2 regions of the Dactylosporangium sp. NPDC049140 genome follow, and region 2 is predicted to be linked to the other one. Evidence: riboswitches for the same ligand, from Rfam matches in the RefSeq annotation. Region 2 holds a riboswitch; the other holds the start of a gene.
The links. Region 2 has a riboswitch for cyclic di-AMP ahead of AB0B76_RS27005 (C39 family peptidase). Riboswitches for the same ligand answer to the same signal wherever they lie in the genome.
Positions count from the first base shown of each region.

Region 1: linked by a shared signal. The riboswitch ahead of AB0B76_RS02080 (NlpC/P60 family protein) and the one ahead of AB0B76_RS27005 (C39 family peptidase) in region 2 are both predicted to bind cyclic di-AMP.

Region 1 covers NZ_JBEZDS010000001.1:463,450-470,715, reverse strand. Annotated here, with positions in the region: gene AB0B76_RS02095 (pyridoxamine 5'-phosphate oxidase family protein) at 1-129, opposite strand, end outside; gene AB0B76_RS02090 (MarR family transcriptional regulator) at 197-682, shown strand; gene dcd (dCTP deaminase) at 663-1,241, shown strand; gene AB0B76_RS02080 (NlpC/P60 family protein) at 1,285-2,283, opposite strand; cyclic di-AMP (ydaO/yuaA leader) riboswitch at 2,295-2,429, opposite strand; gene AB0B76_RS02075 (LamG-like jellyroll fold domain-containing protein) at 2,538-2,747, opposite strand; gene AB0B76_RS02070 (class I SAM-dependent methyltransferase) at 3,471-4,103, shown strand; gene AB0B76_RS02065 (cytochrome D1 domain-containing protein) at 4,112-6,118, opposite strand; gene AB0B76_RS02060 (VOC family protein) at 6,164-6,457, opposite strand; gene AB0B76_RS02055 (alpha/beta fold hydrolase) at 6,518-7,266, shown strand, end outside.
Region 2 covers NZ_JBEZDS010000017.1:171,471-178,736, reverse strand. Annotated here, with positions in the region: gene AB0B76_RS27030 (cation:proton antiporter) at 1-947, opposite strand, end outside; gene AB0B76_RS27025 (hypothetical protein) at 1,145-1,456, shown strand; gene AB0B76_RS27020 (DUF952 domain-containing protein) at 1,676-2,026, shown strand; gene AB0B76_RS27015 (hypothetical protein) at 2,091-3,023, opposite strand; gene AB0B76_RS27010 (cytochrome P450) at 3,222-4,580, opposite strand; cyclic di-AMP (ydaO/yuaA leader) riboswitch at 4,812-4,959, shown strand; gene AB0B76_RS27005 (C39 family peptidase) at 4,963-5,691, shown strand; gene AB0B76_RS27000 (NAD-binding protein) at 5,767-7,266, opposite strand, start outside.

The DNA of each region.
Region 1 (7,266 bases), on a different contig from region 2:
GATGCGGGGGCCGCCGTCGGGGCGGACGGTTGCCAGGTAGCCCAGGCCCGGGCCGTACTGGCAGACGAGCGTGCGAATGGCCGCCGCCACTGCGGGGTCGGCGGCGGCGAAGTCAGCCCACGATGCCATACCTTCAAAAGTACTCGAACACCTGTACGATCGTTGCCGTTTTCCCCGAACGGGGCAAACTGAATCGGTGACGGGTGCCGACGATCTCATCGACCTCCTGCGGCGCTTCAACGTCGAGGCGGACCGGTTTGTCGACGTGTTCGCGCGCGGGCATGGGCTGCACCGCACGGACATGAACGCGATTGCGCACATCTGGCGCGCGGCCGAGGACCGTAGGCCGCTGACGCCCGGGGAGCTCGCTCGGAGGGTCTCGCTCAGCCCCGCGGCCACCACGGCGCTCCTCGTGCGGCTCGAGCGCGCCGGGCACGTCGAGCGGCGGCCCGATCCCGAGGACCGGCGGCGGCTGCACCTGCACATCCAGCCCAAGGCCCAGGCGCTGGCGCACGAGTTTTTCGCGCCTCTGGGGGTACACATGCGGGAAGCTTTTTCGCACTTCACCACCGAGGAGATCGAGATCTCGGCGGAAGTGCTGAAAAGGGCGCTCACCGCGACCACCAGGGCGGCCGACGAAGCGAACCCCGTAACCTCAGAGGGTGCTGCTATCCGACCGTGACCTCAACAAGGAGCTCGAAGGCGGCCAGCTGCGCCTCGAGCCTTTCGATCCGGCGCTCGTGCAGCCGTCCAGCATCGACGTGCGGCTCGACCGGTGGTTCCGGGTGTTCAACAACCATCTCTACACGCACATCGACCCGGCCATCCAGCAGGACGAGCTCACGTCGATGGTCGAGGTGGACGACGGCGAATCCTTCGTGCTGCATCCGGGGGAGTTCGTGCTCGCGTCCACGCTCGAGGTGATCACGCTGGGCGACCAGCTCGCCGGGCGGCTGGAGGGCAAGTCGAGTCTGGGGCGGCTCGGGCTGCTGACGCACTCGACCGCCGGCTTCATCGACCCCGGTTTCTCCGGGCACGTGACGCTGGAGCTGTCCAACGTGGCCAACCTGCCGATCCGCCTGTGGCCGGGCATGAAGATCGGGCAGCTGTGCATCTTCCGGCTGTCCTCGCCGTCCGAGCACCCCTACGGCTCGGCGGTGTACGGCTCGCGGTACCAGGGCCAGCGCGGACCGACGCCGAGCCGCTCCTGGCAAAACTGGCGGACCTGGCCGACCAAATGACGAAACACGAAGGGCGGGCCCGCAGGCCCGCCCTTCGTCAAAGTCACGCCACCCGGCCGTACCCGGATATCGGCTCAGAATCGATCTTCTTCATCTGTACGGGCTGGCTCGAGTTCGGTGCGTGCACCATCCAGCCGTTGCCGACGTACAGCCCGACGTGGTGTTTGTCGGAGTAGAAGAAGACGAGGTCACCGGCCTTGAGGTCGGCCCGCGCCACGCGCTTGGTGTCCTCGTACTGCCACATCGTGTAGTGCCGCAGGTAGGTGACGCCGACCTGCTTCCACGAGTACATCGTCAGGCCCGAGCAGTCGAACGTGTTCGGCCCCTCGGTCGCCCAGACGTACTTCTTGCCGATCTGCTTGCACGCGACCTGGGCGGCCTTGCTGCCCGGCGAGCCGTCGTACTGCTGCGGGCACGCGACCGGCGCGAGCGAGCCGGTGCCGGCCCCGCTGCCGTACGCCTGCATGCGCATGTCCTGCAGGGTCTTGATGTCGGCGTTGACCTGCGTCTCCTGCTTCGCCAGCGCGGCCTCCTGCTCGGCCTGCTGCGCGATGAGCTGGTCGATGGGGCCCTTCTTGGCGTCGTACTGCTGCTTGGCGACGAGAACGTCCTTGATCCGCGACTGCTCGTCCTTGGCCACCATGTTGAGCAACGTCATCTGGTCGACGAACGTGTCCGGCGACCCCGTGGTGAGCATGGCGTCGAGCTTCGAGACGCGCCCGTTCTTGTACTGCAGGACCGCGAACGCGCTCACCTTGTCGAAGGCGGCGTCCACCTGGGCCTTGAGCGGGGCGATCTGGTCCTCGAGCTGCTTCTGCTTGGTCTTGTTGGCGGCGAGCTCGAGCTTGAGCTTGTTGTGCTGCTCGATGACCGGCTCGATCTGGTTCCACTTCTCGTCGATCTGCTTCTCGACCTCGCCCGGCGAGGGGTCCGCGTGCGCGAGGCCAGTGATGCCGAGGGCGAGGGACAGACCGCCAAGGGTGGCGACGAGGAGCCGCAGCAGACGGGAGGGCCGCCTCGACCACCTCAGATGGGTCTCCACCGAGGAGTTACTCCTTCTTCCTGGCCGCCTACCGGGTTAGCTGACGGGTTCGGGCGGGAAGGTCGCCCTACCGCGCAATCGCGCGGATTCACCCCGATGGAACACGTGGGTCCCCGGTTCGAAATTCGACTCGACGGTGCCGCCTGGCGCACCCGGGTGGGGCGCGGACATCCAGCCGACCGGAATTCACGTTAAGGGCGCACCGTTCCCAGGTTCAAGTCGGAGCCCGATTGTCGTCCGATTTGTCCCTAAGGTCAGGCGATTTGAGTGACGAACACATCATCGATTGCGCCCACGAACTGATCGTTGTTCGCGCTGGTTCCCTTGCCGCCAATACACAACGGATCGTCGTTCGCTATCGACAGTGACGGCGGTACCGCGGTGCGTCCCGCTTCGGCGCCGTCCACGACCACCGTGAGCAGGGAGTTACCGCGCGAACACGCGATCCGGTTGCCACCGTCCATCGGCGATGGACCGTGCCGCGACGGCCACGAAAATTGCGCTCGAACCAGTGCCGACAATCACACAACCGGGCTGTCCGGCCTCGCCGTCGACCTGCAGTTTGAACTGACTGTCACCGACCGGGAACCCTTTCTGGTCAACATTGGCGCCTTTAGAAGTCTCATTCGGCTGAACCAGGACGGTGGCTCCGTACGTAATGGATCCGCGGCCCGGATTGAGAATCCGGCCGGACCACTCTGCAGGATGGTCCGGGCGCAACTCTTCGCACCGTAATGCTCACACCGCGGCGGAAAGTGCACCGCAAGTCCGCCGTCGTGGGCGACGGTGGAGAGCTGCCCGCCGCCCGCAGGCCGAGCCGCCCCGCCGCGTCGGTGACCGGCTCGCCGAGGCCGCCGTCGAAGGTGTACCGGATGCCGGCCCCGCTCCCGTGCGCCGCCGTTGCGCTCGGAGCCGGCCCCACTCCCGGCGCGCTGCCCATGCCGGGACCGGCCACGAACGGGCCGGCCCCGGCATCGAACGGGCCGGCCGAAGCGGCCGCGCCGGGCCGGGTGGACAGATCCGACGGGGCCGCCGCCCAGCGAACCGCGAGCCCGGCCACCACGACGAGACCGGCGAGCAGAGCACACAACAACCGCCGGCGGCGCATAACCGGACATGATGCCGCGAATGCCGTGATCCGCGCAGTCACTCGGACGGCTACGTTTCAAGGGCTAACGTTGCCGCTCGTGGCCCCCGAGGATTGGCGCAACGACACGCGAGCGTCCTACGACACCGTCGCGACCAGCTACGCGGACCTGGTCCGGGATGCGCTGACGAACGACGCCTACCTGCGGGCGACCCTCGACCTGTTCGCGGCGCTGCTGCCGCCGGGCGCCCGCGTGGCCGACGTGGGGTGCGGGCCGGGCCATATCACGGCGTACCTGCACGCGGCCGGCGTGGACGCCTTCGGCATCGACCTGTCCCCGGCGATGGTCGACCTGGCCCGTACGACGCACCCGGCCCTCGCCTTCGAGGTCGGCGACATGACCGGACTCGACCTGCCGGCGGCCTCGCTCGACGGCGTGATCGCCTTCTGGTCCCTGATCCACATCCCGGACGACCTGGTGCCGCAGGTGCTGGCCCACTTCCATCGGGTCCTGCGCCCCGGCGGCCGGCTGCTGCTGGGCTTCCACGTGGGCGACGCGCACCGGCTGAAGACCGAGGGTTATGGCGGCCACCCGATGCGAGTCCACGTCCATCTCCGCCCGCCGGCCAAGGTGACGGCCTGGCTGGAGGAGGCCGGCTTCACGGTCGAGGCCCAGCATCTGCTGGACCTCGCCGCGAAGACCCCGGGCGCCGCCGTGTTCGCCCGTCGGTAGAGCTCTCCCTACAGTCCGGTGAACCCTTCCCAGACCGAGGCCACGGGGCGGTTGGCGATCAGCGGCGACCGGCCGCCGTTCTCCGCCGTCACGTAGAGGTTGTTGGCGTTGGCGCGGATGCTGACGGTGCTGTTCCAGCCGGCCGACAGGTAGAACTTCTCCCACGCGCCGACGGCGGTGCGGTTGGCGATGAGCGGCGCGTTGCCGCCGTTCTCCGCCGTCACGAAGCGCTGGTTGGCGTGCGAGAAGAAGGCGACGTACCCGTCCCCGACCTCGATCTCGTCGAACGTCTCCCACGGGCCGGGCGCGCCACGGTTGGCGATCAGCGACGCGTTGCCGCCGTTCTCCGCCGTCACGTAGTTGTAGTTGGCCTGCGCCTCGATCGATATGTTGGTGGTCCTCGTCGCGTAGAACTGCTCCCACGGGCCGATCGCGGCACGGTCGGCGGTGAGCGGGCCGGAGCCGTTGTTGCCGCTGACGTACCGGTTGTTGGACACCGACAGCAGGCTGAACGACCCGTTCGCCCCGGCGATGACCTTGAAGCGGGACCCGTCGTCGCGCGCCGCGCCGTTCGCGGTCAGCTTGCCGGCCGGGTCGACGGTGAGGTACCTGCCGTTGATCCCGGCCCGGAACACCACCGCGCCGCCACCCACATCGACCTGGAACAGCGTCTCCCACGCCCCGGCCACGGTCCGGTTGCCGACCAGCGGGTCCGCGCCGGCCGTCTCGGCCGAGACGTACCGCAGGTTGCTGGCCGACAGCATCGAGAAGATGCGGGTGATGGGCTGCACCGAGATCTGCTGCTTCGCGGTCGCCTTCACGTTCAGGTCGTCGGTCACCGTCAGGGTCACGGTGTACGTCCCGCCGTGCGCGTAGTCGTGGAAGTTCTGGCCGCTCGGGGCGGTGCCGTCGCCCCAGTCGACACTGAAGCCGATGTTGAAGCCGAAACCGTGCTTCGAGGCCGACGCGTCGAACGAGACGCGGCTCGACTCCGGCAGCGACGAGAGCACGAGGTTCGCGGTCGGCGGGGCCGGTTGCACCGTCGCGATCGCCAGGCCCGCCGGGCCCTCGCCCACGTAGTCGGTCGTCGTCGTCGCGTTGGTGGCCGGGTCGATCACCGTCAGCGTGCCGTCGGTGTGGTTGGCCACGACGACGTGGGTGCCGTCGGCCGCCATCGTCACCGTCTTCGGCCCCTTGCCGGTCGGGACGGTCGCGATGACCTTGTCCGTGGCGGTGGCGAGCACCGACACGGTGTTGCCGAGCGAGTTGGACACGTAGGCGAGGCCACCGTCCGGCGTGACGGCGATGCCGAGCGGCTGGCTGCCGACGGGCACGGTCGCGGTGATCGTGTTCGTCGTGAGGTCGAGCACCGAGACGGTGTTGGCGGCGGAGTTGGCCACGTAGGCGCGCCGGCCGTCCGGGGTCAGCGCGACCGCGTGCGGCTCGTGGCCGACGGCGACGGTCGCGGCGACCGTGTTCGTGGCCGTGTCGATGACCGTCAGGTTGCCGCTGCCGGAGTTGGGCACGTAGACGCGCCGGCCGTCCGGGCTCACGACGAGGTGGTCCGGGTCGGTGCCGACGCCGATGGTGGCGACGACCGCGTTGGTGACCGTGTCGATCGCCTTCACCGTGTTGGACCCGCTCACGACGTAGATGCGGCCGCCGTCGGGGGTCATCGCGATGCCGCGCGGCTCGGTGCCGACGGCGATGGTCTTGACGACGGTGCTTGTCGCGGTGTCGAGCACCGAGACCTGGGCGGCGCCGTTTTCGGTGAGGTAGACCCGGCCGCCGTCCGGGGTGGCCGCCAGGCCGGTGGGGCGCAGGGCGACGGGGATGACGGTGAGGTACTCGTAGGTGTTCGCGTCGAACACGCCGAGATAGTTGCCGTCGGTGTCGGCAACGTAGATGACCGGCCGGGCCGCGGTGGCCGCGATGGCCGGAGTCACCGGGGCCACGAGCGTGACGGCCGCACCGACCGCCGCCGCCGTAATCCCGGCAAAGAGGGGTTTACGCACGAACGGATTATGGCTCGCAACGCCGATCGATGTTGTCCCGGCAAATCAGTCCAGTGGGGTCATGAACGACCAGAGGCCGCCCTCGGGGTCGCGGACGCTGTACTCGCGCACGCCGTAGGGCTGGTCCATCGGCGCGTACACGATCGCCGCCCCCGTGGCGGCGACCCGCGCATGGTGCGCGTCCACGTCGTCGACCAGGACCGACACGCCCGCGGTGGTCACGCCGAGCGTGCGCGGCGAGGCCAGACCGAAGTCCGGCGAGACCCGATGCAGCCAGATCACCCCGTCGCCCGCCTCCACCTCGGCGTGGAAGACGATGCCGTCGGGCCCCGGCTCCACGCCGTCGACGCTAGGTCCTCACGGTCCGTCAGGTTCAAGACCCGGGCGCAGAATGATCGGATGGTCGAGCGATTCGCCAACGACGGGCTCGAGTTCGAGGTCGATGATCTCGGGGACCCCGGCGCGCCCGCGGTCGTGCTGCTGCACGGGTTCCCGCAGGACCGCCGGGCCTGGGCCGGGGTCGCGGAGCTGCTCGTGGCCGCGGGGCGGCGGGTGCTCGTGCCCGAGCTGCGCGGATACGCGGAGCACGGGAGCCCGGGTTCGCGGCGGCGGTACACCCTGGACGTCCTGACGACCGACGTGCTCGCGCTGGCGCGGACCGCCGGGGTCGACCGGTTCGACCTGGCCGGTCACGACTGGGGCGCCGCGCTCGCGTTCCACGTGGCCGGGCGGCACCCCGAGCGCGTCCGCACGCTCACCGCGTTGTCGGTTCCGCACCGCGGCGCGTGGGCCGGGGCCGGGGCGAGGCAGCTGTGGCGCTCGGCCTATATCGGCCTCTTCCAGCTGCCGGTCCTGCCGGAGCTGGCCCTGACGCCCCGGTTCCTGGAGCGCCGGCTCGTGCGCAGCGGGCTCGGGGCCGAGCATGCGCGCCGCTACGCCACGGCGAAAAACCGAAGGGCGCTGCATTGGTACCGCGCGATGCTCGTCCCCGGCCGCAAGCAGTTCCCGCGGGTCACCGTGCCGACGCTCTTCGCCTGGGGCGACGGCGACGAGTTCGTCACCGAGCGGCTGGCGCGCCGCTGCGGGCGGTGGGTCGACGGGGAGTACACCTTCGAGATCCTGCGCGGCGTGCGCCACTGGATCCCCGA
Region 2 (7,266 bases):
ATCACGAGGGTCAGCAGGGCGGCGATGCCGAGACCGACGAGCCAGGCGTTGCCCCCGGCGAGCGACGCGATCGACACGGTCAGGCCGAGGGCGGTGAAGGCCACGATCTCGGCCAGGCTGGCCAGTGCGGAGTGGAAGCGTTCGATCTCGGCCTTGTACGGGGCCCGGATGTCGCCCACGACGATGCCGGCGACGAAGACGGCGAGGAAGCCGGAGCCGTGCGCGACGGTGGCGACGCCGTAGATCACTCCGGCGGCGAGCAGCGTGCGCAGCGGGTAGAGCGATCCGCTGGGCAGCGCGAGGCGGCGCATCGCGACGGCCAGGGCCTTGCCGCCGAGGAGGCCGACGGCGCCGCCGATGCCCATCTGCAGAGCGAACTCGCCGGCGCCGTGTCCGAGCGCCGACCACCCGCCGTGCCCGGCCGCGCCCAGCACGGCGGCCATGGCGGCGATGCCGACCGGGTCGTTGGCGCCGGACTCGCCCTCCAGGATGGTGCCGGAGCGGCCGCTGATCTCGCGCCGGCCGAGGACCGAGAAGACCACGGCCGGGTCGGTCGGCGCGAGCGCCACCCCGAGCAGCAGGGCCGACCGTCCGTCGAGGCCGAACACGAGATGCGCGGCCAGCGCGACACCGGCGGTGGTCAGCAGGGTGCCGGCCACCCCGGTCCACAGCACGGGGCCGGCGGCGCCGCGGAACCGTCGCCAGCCGATGTGCATCCCGCCGTCGAACAGCAGCAGGATCAGCATGACGGTGACGAGCCGCTGGACGTCGACGGTCGGGAAGTGGCCGAGCCGCGTGATCACGTCGGAGGCGACCGCGGCGGCGATCAGGAAGACGGCCGGCGCCGGTACGCGGATCCGTTCGCTGAGCCGGTTGGAGACCACGGCGAGCAGGCCGGCGACGCTGACGACGCCGACGATGACGCCGAAGCCGAAGACGTCGTTCACGGCACGAACCCGGTGGGGCGGTTGGGCATCGGGACTCCTCGGCGCAGGCGACAGTACGACGCCGACCAGACTTCCCGGCACACCGAGGAGCTACGATACCCCGCGGGCGCGCCTGGACGTGGGCTCGGCAAGCGCGAGCGGTTGCCGGTGGCGTCTCGTCCGCGCAACTCATCCGGTTGAGCCGGGAACGGCTCGCCGTGTCCGATCCCGACGGGGCCCGCGAGCTCGCCGCCGTCGCCGCCGACGACCCCGCCGCGCGGGCCGGGGCGCTCTCGATCGTCGCGATGTGCTGGCGGCTGCGCGACGAGTACCCGGCCGCGCCGGCCGCCGCACTCGACGCCGCCGGGCTGGCCCGGGCCGGCGCCGACCCGGCGATCGAGGCGCGCGCCCGCAGCGAGGTGGCCCGGGTGCTGCTGGCCACGGGTAAGACCTCCGAGGCCCTTGAGGAGAGCATGGCCCGCCTGGTGGGCGACGAACTGGCCGAGGGGCCGGCCTGCAGGTCACGGTGAGCATCGGCGTCGCGTCGGCCCGGAACTGCTCGCGCTCGCGGACCTGCGCCCGTACCAGGCCAAGAACGCCGGCCGCAACCGTGTGGTCGGGCCGGACCGCCGGCCGGTGCTCCAGGGTCTCAGCCCCCGGCCGCCCGGCGGGCGGCCGGAGCGCGAATGAGGCCGGCCGCAGGTGCCGTATCGACGACGGGCGTGAACCGGCCCGTAGGCTGTCGCAACATGATCTACCACATCGCGTTTGCGTCCGATTGGGAGAAGGCCGGGGAGCGGGGCGAGTACCGGCTGTCGACGAAGGGGCGCACCCTCGAAGAGCAGGGGTTCATTCACGGCGGTACCGCCGCGCAGGTCGCCCCGGTGGCCAACATGATCTATGGCTCGGACGAGGGGCTGGTCGTGCTCGCCGTCGACGAGGAGCGGCTGTCCGCGCCGCTGCGCTACGACGACGCGCCCGGCTGGGACGAGCCGTTCCCGCACATCTACGGGCCGCTGAACACGGACGCGGTCGTCGCGGTGCTTGCGCTGACCAGGGGCGCGGACGGGAAGTACGAGTTCACGCCGCCCGAGGGGTAGTCCGACGCCCGCGGACGGCGATGACCTGGCCGGTATCGCCTAACGGACGGGACTTCCGTTCCGCTCAGCGGATCTTGACGCTGTTGCCCTTGGCCATCGACCCCGATGCCCGGTACAGCGGCGCGGCGACGAGCGGGTCGGACCCTGTCGGGAACACCGTGAGGACGAGGGTGTCGTCGGTGCTCGGGGCGAGCCGGTCGCCGTCGATCGCCTCGACCGTGAACGGGTGCACGGTCGTCGTCCCGTCGACGGTCACCGTCGCGGTGCCGGTGAACCTGGCCCGGGAGTTGCCGGGGCCGTCGACCACGAGCCAGGCGAAGCCGTCGGCGTTCAGGGCGAGCGTGTGGCAGCCCTGCGCATTCGGGGTGCCGCAGTGGGTACCGGTGCGGTACGTGAAGGCGAAGTCGTTGCGGGGATCGAGCGTGCCGTGCTTGTGCTGGACCGTGAAGCCGTAGTCGGCGGCGTCGGTCTGGCCGGCACTGCCGAGGCCGGGCAGCACGTCGCCGTTGGCGAGGCTGGGCACGAGGTCCTTCTTGTTCTTGCCGGTGGCCGTCAGGCCCGACGCCGGGTCGTACAGGACGAGCATGGTCGTCGTCGTGGTACTCCAGTTGCCGGCCGCATCGCGGGCGCGCACGCCGACGGTGTGGACGCCGACACCGAGGCCGGCCCCGACCGAGGCGGACAGAAGGCCGCCGCCGTAGGCCATCGGCGTGCCGTGGCCGGGTCCGGGGTCCGTGCCGATGAAGTACTCACCGCCGGCCACACCGGACAGCGCGTCGCCGGCGGTCGCGGTGAGGATGGCGCTGCCGCCGACGAACTGCGGGTTCGCCGACCACACGGCGGCGCCGGTCGACGGCGCGGTCCGGTCGATGCTGATCGTCACGCCGCCCCGGAAGGAGGTGTACAGCAGCACGCCGGCGTCCGCACTGAGCTGCAGGCGCTCGCCGTACTGGGTCGGGGCGACCAGTTGCGTGGTCTCGCCGGTGGGCCCAGGCATACAGCGCGGGCACGGCGAACGTCTGCGCCGCGGCGATCGTGAGGGCCGTCGCCACCGTGGCCAGTCTTCGCATGAGGCCTCCTGCCGACGCGTACGACCGATTCTCCGACGGCGCCCGGGTCCGCGGCTCGGTTGAACGGCTCGCGTGGCGGCCGACTCGGGCCACCCGTTCCGTGAGGCGAAACCGCCCGGCAGCGCCTAGTTCCGGAACAGGGCGATCGGCTGCCCGTCCTTGGGGAACGGCAACGAGTGGTGGTCCAGCGGCGCGACGTAGCCGGGGTCGACGCTCCAGTGGTACCCGCGCAGCAGCCGGTGCATGATCGCCTTGACCTCCAGGCCGGCGAAGTACAGGCCGATGCACTTGTGCACGCCGCCACCGAAGGGCTCCCACGCGAAGCGGTGCGAGCGGTCCTCGCGGCGCTCGGGCGCGAAGCGCTCGGGGTCGAACGCCGCCGGGTTGCTCCAGTAGTCGTCCATCAGGTGGGTGAACTGGAGGCCGAGCATGCAGAGCGTGCGCGCCGGGATGCGGACGCCCTGCACGACGGTGTCCTTGACGGTATAGCGGACCAGCACCGGCACCGGTGCGCGCAGGCGCAGGGCCTCGCGCATGACCAGGTCGATCGAGACGAGCGACTCCAGTTCGGCCATCTCCGGCGCCGGTCCGAGGGCCAGCGCCTCGGCCCGGCAGCGCTCCTGCCAGGCCGGGTGCTGCCCGAGGTACTGCAACATCGTGGAAATGGTGATGGTCGACGTGTCGTGGGCCGCCATCATCAGGAAGATCATGTGGTTGACGACGTCGTCGTCGCAGAAGCGGTCGCCGTCCTCGGTCTCGATGTGACAGAGCACCGAGAAGATGTCGTCGGTCGCCTCGGCCCGCTTGACGGGCAGGTACCCCCGCAGGAACTGCTCGAGCACCTTCCGGCCGCGGTACGCCCGGCCCCAGCGCGTGAACGGCACGTCGGCCCGGACGATTCCGGCGGCGGCCTGCACGCAGGCGATGAACGCCCGGTTGACCCGCTCCATCTCGGCCGGGCCGGTGTTGCGGGCCCCACCCATGAACAGATCGGCGGCGATGTCGAGGGTCAGTTGCTTGAGGCGACGGTACGCCCGGAACTCCCGCCCGGCCTCCCAGTTCGCCATGCCATGCTCGACGGCGGGGTGCAGCCGGCGGGTGTAGCCGTCCAGCCGCCGCCGGGTGAACGCCTCCTGCATGATCCGCCGATGCCCGCGGTGCTCGTCGAAGTCGATGAGCATCAGGCCGCGGTGGAAGAACGGTCCCACCAGCTGCGACCAGGCCGGCTCGTTGGCGAACGCCTTGTCCCGGTTCTGCAGCGCCTCGCCGCAGGCGTCCGGGCCGAGCAGCAACACCGTGTCCTGGCCGAGCAGGTACGACGGCGCGACCGGGCCGTAGTGCTCCCAGTGGCGCCGGTAGAGCCGGATCGGGTCGCGCTGGTAGTCGAAGATCTGGCCGAGCCAGGGCAGGCCGCGGTCCTCGCGGCGCAGCTCCGCCAGCGGACGGGGGCCGGCGGTGGGCGGCTCCGTAGGCCGGGCCGTCATGGCTCACCTCGCGATGGCATCCTCGTTCCACCCAGCCTGATTCCGGGCGGCCATCGTGTCAACCACCATGTCCGCCCCCGGGCCTGGACGTCGGACTGTCAAGGGTGTCCGCCGTCGAAGGCCTGCATTTGTAGGAGGGGTGGGGTGGGGCGGACGGGGTGGGCCGGTGGATGTACCGACCAGTAATGTCCACGTGTCTGAGCTGGTCGTTTGCCATCGCCAGATGGCGCCGGCCCGGACCCGTCGAGTCGCATCGTTGCGAGCCGGGGACCCAAGCAGTCCCGGGGTGAATCCGTCGGCCTCCTCACGTAGGTCGTGGTAGGGCGTGCTTCCCGCCCGAATCCGTCAGCTAACCCGGTAGACGGCATCGGAAGGAGCCTTGATGCACCAACGCTTCACCGCGCTGTTTCGCCGCCCGATCCCCGCACTGCTCGGGACCGCCTCGCTGGTGGTGGTCTCCGTGGCGACCGCGGCACTGCTCAACGGGGGCGCCGCGCCGGCCGACGCGCACCCCGTCGGCACCGCGGCGCTGAGCACCGCGACGCCCGTACAGCCGGAGGCGACCACGCCGCCGGCCCCCGACCTGCTGGACACCGCGCCGGCCGAGAACACGGTCAACTTCGACTTCCAGTTCCAGCCCAACTTCTACTACTGCGGCCCGGCCTCGACCCGCATCGCGCTGACGTCGGTGGGCGCCGACCTGTCGCAGAACGACGTCGCCGCTCGCCTCGGCACCACGGTGAACGGCACCAACTCGGTCGCCGACGTGACCAGGGCAATGAACGGCGTTCTGGGCAAGGAGGTGTACCAGGCCCGCTTCATCGCTGGCCAGCGGGCCTCGGCCGGCGAGGCGCGCGAACTGCAGTACGACGCCGTCCGTGCGCTGAGCACCGGCCGGGCCCTGGTCGCCAACATCGTGGGCGGCGCCACCGACCAGGCCGGCACCTACCACGAGTTCCCCGGCGGACACTACATCTCCCTGGTCGGCTACCGCGACCACGGCCGCGCCGTGCTCATCGCCGACCCGTCGGGCATGTTCGGCCCGCGCACGTACTGGATGTCCACGGACGCCCTGGCCAACTGGGCGGCGGCGCGCGGCTACGTGGCCTGAACCACCTCCGTGAGCGGCGGCAACGTTTCGGGGAGCATTGTTGCCGCCCTCACGGTCGGGCCAGGTCGGGCCCGTTCAGTCCTTGGCCAGGACGATCACACGGTCGTCCGGGGCGAACGTCACGCTCGCCGCCTTGTCCGGGTTGAGCACGATCCCGTACGCGGGCGCGGCCTGCGCGTTCGCGGCCAGCCGGTAGCCGACCGCCGACTCGCCGCGCAGGCGGGCCGCCTCCAGCACCGTCTGGAAGTTGAGCGGGTGGCCGGCGCGGACGTACAGCTCGGCGGGCTTCAGGTAGATCTCGCTGCCGCCGGCGTCGAACAGCCGGCCGAACACGTCGGCGAGGTGCGGGTTCTCCGAGACCTGGGTCGTCATCAGGCTCAGCAGCTTGTCGCTGACGATGAAGTCGTCGGCCTGGGTGACCTGGGCCAGCTGGCGGTTGCGGTCGTCGCCCATCTCGCTGACGATCGAGAACTTCCCGTCGAGCTTCTGCTCCATGTCGCGCAGGTGCAGCAGCGTCACGAGGGTCCGCGAGTCGGCGACCTGCCGGTCGACGTCGTCGTAGCACAGCGCGATGACGTGGTCGAAGTCGTCGATGCCGAGCGCCTCGAGCACGGCCCGGTCGGCGCTGTCGTCCTCGGTGAGGCTCAGCGACAGGTTCCGCACCTCGGCCGCGAGCCGCTTCAGGCTCAGCGACACGTCGTGGTGCCGCGCCACGACGACGACCTCGGAGCCGGCCGTCAGATACTGGTCGAGCTGCTCGACGACCCCGACGGCCCGCTGGTTCCAGCCGAGGATCAGGGCCCGCTTCGGCGCCGGCACGGGGTCGGGGCCGGCCACGATCAGCTCATGGTGGATCGGCGCGGGCGGCGCCATCACGACGGTGTCGTCGTCGGCGGAGATGGCGAGCAGGTGGTCGCCGTCGGCGATGCGGTAGTCGCTCGGCGGGTTCAGCAGCACGGTCCCGTTGCCCTGGCGCACGCCGAAGATCGCCGACGTGCGGTACGAGTGCAGCGCGGCGGAGTACGGCTGCCCGGCCAGGCTCGGCTCGTGCCGCACGTAGATCTCGTCACCGCCGAAGTCCAGCAGGTCGGTGTAGACGACGGACAGCCCCGACTGCAGGCACGTCTGGACGATCAGGCGGGCGGCCACGCTGGTGGCGTCGATGAGGTACGCGGCCGGACCGCCGGCCAGGCGCGCGGCGGGCATGTTCGACTGGTCGGCGACGCTGCCGACGATCGTGCACCGGTTCTCGGCCTTCGTGACGGACAGCAGCATCTTGACGAGGTGCGCGTCGCGGTCGTGCCCCGAGCCGGTGAGGATGATGACGGACCGGGCCTCGGCGATGTTCACCAGCGTGATGTCGTCCGGGTCGAGCGGGTCGCCGGTGCGGCACACGACGCTCGTGCTGCGCAGGTCGCCGACCTTCGCCCGGATCTCGTCCTCCATCTCGACCTTGTCCTTGTCGGCGAGTACGGCCACACAGGCTCGTCGCTTGTTGCCGTTGGCCTCGACGAGCTCGCCGATGACCGTGAACACCTGGTCGGACCAGCCGAGGATCACCGTGTGACCGGTCTC